2 regions of the Tardiphaga sp. 862_B3_N4_1 genome follow, and region 1 is predicted to be linked to the other one. Evidence: predicted binding sites of a transcription regulator. Region 1 holds the regulator's gene; the other holds the start of a gene.

Region 1 (3,082 bases):
TCATGTATCTCGGCGAGCTGATCGAGTTCGATCAGACCAACAAGATCTTCACATCACCGACCGATCGCCGCACCCAGGATTACATCACCGGCCGCTTCGGCTGACGCGACATATTCGCGGGAGGATTTAGATATGGCTTTTGAACACACCACCAAGGCTTTCGATGACGATCTGCAGGAGCTGACCCGTCTCGTCGCCGAGATGGGTGGCCTTGCGGAACGGCAGATTGTCGAATCCGTCGACGCGCTGATCCGCCGGGATGTCGCGCTCGGTGCGCGCGTCGTCGCCACCGACGCCGAGATCGACCAGTTGCAGCGCACGATCGAAGAGCGCGCCGTGCTGACCATCGCCAAGCGCCAGCCGATGGCTGTCGATTTGCGCGAGATCGTCGGCGCGCTGCGTGTCGCCACCGATCTGGAACGTATCGGCGATCTCTCCAAGAACATCGGCAAGCGCGTCAATGCACTCGACAGCGACTTCCATCCGCTGAAGCTGATCCGCGGCCTCGAACACATGACCGACCTCGTGACCACCCAGGTCAAGGCCGTGCTCGACGCCTATGCCGCACACGATCTGCCGGCCGCGATGACGGTGTGGAAGGGCGACGAGGAAATCGACGCGATCTGCACCTCGCTGTTCCGCGAGCTCCTTACCTATATGATGGAAGATCCGCGCAACATCTCGTTCTGTATCCACCTGATGTTCTGCGCCAAGAACATCGAGCGGATCGGCGACCATGCCACCAATATTGCGGAAACCGTGTTCTACATGATCGAGGGTCAGCAGATCCTCGACAAGCGCCCGAAGGGCGACATGACCACATTCGCGAATACGCCGACTGTCTGAAGCATGGCCCTGAAAAGTGGAAGCCAGTCTTCCGCAAGGATCATGATTTAAAGACTTGTCGGACGTCACTGAGGATATTGATCAAGATGGCTGTGAATGCACGCATTCTGGTTGTGGAAGATGAAGAGGCACTAACGACGCTGCTTCGCTACAACCTCGACGCCGAAGGCTATGACGTTGAAACTGTCGCGCGCGGCGACGATGCCGACACCCGCTTGAAGGAGCGGGTGCCGGATCTCGTGGTGCTCGACTGGATGCTGCCGGGTCTGTCCGGTATCGAACTGTGCCGCCGCCTGCGCGCACGGCCCGAAACCAAGGCATTGCCGATCATCATGCTGACGGCGCGCGGCGAAGAGAGCGAGCGCGTTCGCGGTCTCGCCACCGGCGCCGACGACTATATCGTCAAGCCGTTCTCGGTGCCGGAGCTCCTCGCCCGCGTGAAGGGCCTGCTCCGTCGTGCCGCTCCCGAGCGTCTCGCCACCGTCCTGGCGTTTGGCGACATCGAACTCGACCGTGACAAGCGCCGCGTCGTGCGCTCGAGCCGTCCGATCGATCTCGGTCCGACCGAATATCGCCTGCTGGAGTTCTTCCTGGAACATCCGGGCCGCGTGTTCAGCCGCGAGCAGTTGCTCGACAGCGTCTGGGGCCGCGACATCTATATCGACGAGCGCACCGTCGACGTGCATATCGGCCGTCTGCGCAAGCTGCTCAATCCCGCCGGCGAGCCCGATCCGATCCGCACCGTGCGCGGCGCCGGCTACGCGCTGGATGACCGGTTCGACAAGGCGGCGGAGTAATACTCCGCTATCGACAGTTATTCTCGTCATGGCCGGGCTTGTCCCGGCCATCCACGTCTTTGTGTTCGGCCAAGACGTGGATACCCGGCATTCGCCGGGTATGACGGCGGAGAGGTCTCCGCTCACAATTCCCCCAAAACAAAAAAATGCCCGGCTCATCACCGGGCATTTTCATTTGGTTTAGATGCTTTCCAGCTCAGCGCGTCGGCTTTGGCACCGCGCGGCGGCGGTCGCTGGCCGGCTGATAGGCGATGCGCGAGTGATGCGCGCAATAGGGGGCGCCGGCCAGGGCCTTGCCGCCGCAGAAGTAGAAGTCCGCGCTCGACGGATCGCCGATCGGCCAATGGCAGGTGGCTTCGTTGAGTTCGACCAGCGACAGGCGCTGGCTGATCGGCACGATGTTGTCATAGGCGATCGGGTCGGGCTCGGCCTCGATCTCGTAATTATGGGCCAGCGCGGTATTGCCGCGTGCCATCGGGCGGGCGACGCGTACCATCTGCTGCGCCGGGCGCGCCTTGCGCTGCCGCGGAGCTGCCGAGGAGGGGCTCTTGGCACGGCCGGACAGGCCAAGGCGGTGAACCTTGCCGATCACGGCGTTGCGGGTCACGTTACCGAGTTCCGCAGCGATCTGGCTGGCGGAAAGGCCGCCTTCCCAGAGTTTCTTCAACTGTTCGACGCGATCGTCGGTCCATGTCATTACCGTCATCGCCGTTTTCCCTTCGTGAGCGCCGGCCTGACCGGGCAGCGCTGCGAGTTGAGACTTCAAAAATCCCTGCGGTCAGAATCCTTTAGCGCTCACCGGGCGCGAATTTCGCGTCCGGCTGTTACGCCGCACTGGATGTGTCAAAAGGATCTACCGCCGCACGAGATGTCGTATCCGACGAGGCAAAAGCTACAATATGCCGTGACTCGCGCGCAAGAGTCGGGCATGCCGCGTCCACATGCTTCTGCAAGTAAAGCTGCAAAATCGGCTTTTTCTGCGACTCCGTGTGACTCGAAAGCCGCAGTGCGCGGTTGACAGTCTTCACAGCACACATAGAATAATGCCCACGTGCCGCCCGAGAAGGGCGGCACGTTTCGTTTCTAGGGTCCGTTGTTCGATTTCGCACAGTTGTCATCGACGCGGCCGCAGTCTTTTCGATCGGATCGGTTATGACCAGCAACGCAACGTCTTCGCCCCTCTCTCAGGCTCACTTGCTGCCTGTTTTCGCGCGTGCGGATGTCGCTTTCGAGCGCGGTGAAGGCGCGTGGCTGATTGGAACCGATGGCGAGCGCTATCTCGATTTCACCAGCGGCGTTGCCGTGAACGCACTTGGCCATGCGCACCCACATATGGTCGCCGCGTTGCAGGAGCAGGCCACCAAGCTCTGGCACATGTCGAACCTGTTCAAGAGCCCGGACGGCGAGCGCCTCGCCGCGCGGCTGTGCGAACAAAGCTT
Region 2 (3,082 bases), on a different contig from region 1:
CGATACCAGCAACAATTGAGGCGGTGGCTTCTGGGTCGAGCTTGCCGCATGCGAAGTAGTCGAGAAAGAACAGCGGCTCGGCGCCCTGGACCACGAGGTCGTTGACCGACATGGCGACGAGATCGATGCCGATGCCGTTATGGATGCCGGCTTCGATAGCGATCTTGACCTTGGTGCCAACGCCGTCGGTAGCGGCGACGAGAACCGGATCCTTGAAGCCGGCGGCCTTGAGGTCGAACAGTCCGCCGAAGCCGCCGATCTCGGCGTCAGCGCCGGCACGGGCGGTTGCGCGAACCATCGGCTTGATGAGGTCCACCAGACGGTTGCCAGCATCGATATCGACGCCCGCGTCCGCGTAAGTGAGGCCTTTTTTCTGGTCGGTCATGCCGGGTATCCTGCCGGAGCTGCGAAACTGTGTATTTTCGGCTGGTTACGTCGGAATCCCCGCCTGCGCAATGGCTCGTAAACGCTATCCCGATTACTATGTAGGCGGTAAGCCGGTCGGAGCCCCCAAGCTCGGATTGCGAAACAGGCCGGAGCCGGGAAGCGCCGCGTGAGTATCCCCAATTTAATCACCCTCGGGCGCATCCTGCTGGTGCCCGTGATCGTCTGGGCGATTGCCTCGAACCAGATGGAAATCGCCTTTGCAATCTTCGTGATTGCGGGGGTCAGCGATGCCGTGGACGGCTTTCTCGCCAAGCGTTTCAACATGGCCAGCGAACTCGGTGCGCTGCTCGACCCCTTGGCCGATAAGGCGCTGCTGGTCTCGATCTATGTCTCCCTGGGGATATGGGGGGCAGTTCCGCGCTGGATCGTGATTCTCGTGGTGTCGCGGGATATCATGATCGTGGGCGCCGTCATTGTGTCGTGGTTGTTCGGCAAACCGATCCCGATGAAGCCGCTGATGGTATCGAAGCTCAATACGGTGGCGCAGGTGGCCTTCGCAGCCTTGGTTCTTGCTGCCCTCGGATTTGGTTTCAAATCCTCGCCTTACGATTTGATTTTAATGGGCTTTGTGACCGTCTTGACGCTGCTCTCTGTGTCCTTCTATCTCGTCGAGTGGATGCGACACATGAGCACCATCGAACCCGGTCAAGAGCCCCGGTAAACCGGTATTCGTGACGTTCGCCGGCGGAGCCGGCAGGAGTATTTGCGTGGTCGCCCGCGTCCAACCCCGTCAACTGGCGTTCGCGCTGCCCCATGCGGAGAGTCTGTCCCGCGACAACTTCCTTGAGGGCCCGGCCAATGCCGAGGCGCTGGGACTGATCGACTGCTGGCCGGACTGGCCGAACCGGGTCATGCTCCTTGTCGGCCCGGAAGGGTCCGGCAAGAGCCATCTGGCGGCGATCTGGGCCGAGGAGGCCGGGGCACGCTCCACCATGGCGCACAGCCTGACGGCTGCGACGGTTCCGGCTGAGTTGGTGACCAACGCACTGGTGGTGGAGGATCTCAATGCCGGTGCCTTCGACGAGCGGGCGCTGTTCCATCTTCTTAATCTGGCACGTCAGGACAACGCCTATGTGCTGATTACGGCGCGGGTCGCCCCGGCCGCCATGGAGGTCGAGTTGCGCGATCTGCGGTCGCGGCTCCGTGCGATCCCGGTAGTCAATCTGCTGCCGCCGGATAACGGGTTGTTTCGGGCGCTGATCGTGAAGTTTTGCGCCGACCGCCAGCTCAGCATCGACGAGAGCGTGGTCAGCTATGTGGCCAGCCGCATCGAGCGGTCATTCGCCGCCGCCCGCCATACGGTGGAATTGCTGGATAGCGAGGCGCTCCGGCTTGGGCGGCCGGTGACCCGTGCATTGGCTGCGGAACTGCTGCGCGACGCCTGACTTAGCCTTGGACGTCAAACGCGGCGCGTCACACCGTGCCTTGACGGCGCGGCAGGCAGGTTCCTCAATGTCATCGAAGCGTCACGCAACTGACGCAATGTCCGCTGTGATTTGCCGGCACTATAGCGCTGCTTGAACTGGATGGATTGCTGTCTCATGGACTCCGCAGAAGAGATTGTTATTGAAGAGAAAAAGGGCGAAGCGAAGCCGGCAGAGGTGGTCGCGTCGGGTCCCGAGCGCTTCATCAATCGCGAGCTGTCCTGGCTGCATTTCAATCGCCGCGTCCTTGAGGAGTCCGTCAATCCGGGCCATCCGGCGCTGGAGCGCGTCCGCTTCCTGTCGATTTCCGCAAACAACCTTGATGAATTCTTCATGGTCCGCGTCGCCGGTATCAAAGCGCAGGTCCGTGAGGGAATCAGCGAGCGCAGTCCGGACGGCTTGACCCCGGCCGAGCAACTGGTGCTGATCAACAGCGCGGTCTCCAAGCTCGGCAGCGACCAGCAGGCGATCTGGCGCGACCAGCGCGGCATGCTGGCCGATGTCGGAATCGTGCTGCTCGACGGCAAGGAGGTCAGCAAAGCCGACCGGTCCTGGATCGAGGACCACTTCCTCCACAATATTTTCCCGCTGCTGACGCCGCTGGCGATCGACCCGGCGCATCCGTTCCCGTTCATTCCGAGTCTGGGCTTCACCATCGCGCTGCATCTGTCGCGGGTGTCCGACGGCAAGACGATGAACGCGCTGATCCGCATGCCCGGCAAGATCGATCGCTTCATCCGCCTGCCGACCCCCGGCAAGGACGGCGCGGTCCGCCTTATCACGCTGGAACAGGCCACTGGCCTGTTCATCGCGCGTCTATTCCCGGGCTACACTGTTCAGGGGCAGGGTGCCTTCCGCATCATCCGCGACAGTGAACTTGAAGTCGAAGAAGAGGCCGAGGATCTGGTCCGGCTGTTCGAGACTGCGCTGAAGCGTCGCCGCAGAGGGTCGGTGATCCGCCTCGAAATCGAAGCCGGCATGCCGGCAGAACTCCGTGCCTTCGTGCAGCGCGCGCTGGCGACCTCGGATGACGAAATCCTGCTGGTCGACGGCATTCTCGCCATGAACGAGGTCTCGCAGCTCACGCGGCTCGATCGGCCCGATCTCGAATTCGTGCCCTATGTGCCGCGTCATCCGGAACGTGTCCGCGATCATGGCGGCGACATCTTTGCGGCGATCCGTCAGAAGGACCTGATTGTCCATCATCCCTA

The links. The regulator PhoB, encoded in region 1, activates phosphate uptake and scavenging genes when phosphate is short. The targets are predictions, from matches to a motif close to TGTCATNNANCTGTCAT.
Region 2: AB8B02_RS12280 (RNA degradosome polyphosphate kinase) is a predicted target of PhoB. The motif match lies at 1,901-1,917, and genes of this name have one in related genera.

The regions. Positions count from the first base shown of each region.
Region 1 is NZ_JBPWQB010000002.1:2,031,790-2,034,871, forward strand. Features, by position in the region: gene pstB (phosphate ABC transporter ATP-binding protein PstB) at 1-104, shown strand, start outside; gene phoU (phosphate signaling complex protein PhoU) at 133-846, shown strand; gene phoB (phosphate regulon transcriptional regulator PhoB) at 939-1,643, shown strand; gene AB8B02_RS26870 (GcrA family cell cycle regulator) at 1,840-2,349, opposite strand; gene AB8B02_RS26875 (aspartate aminotransferase family protein) at 2,796-3,082, shown strand, end outside.
Region 2 is NZ_JBPWQB010000001.1:2,601,376-2,604,457, reverse strand. Features, by position in the region: gene purM (phosphoribosylformylglycinamidine cyclo-ligase) at 1-385, opposite strand, end outside; gene AB8B02_RS12290 (CDP-alcohol phosphatidyltransferase family protein) at 554-1,108, shown strand; gene AB8B02_RS12285 (chromosomal replication initiator DnaA) at 1,155-1,832, shown strand; gene AB8B02_RS12280 (RNA degradosome polyphosphate kinase) at 1,989-3,082, shown strand, end outside.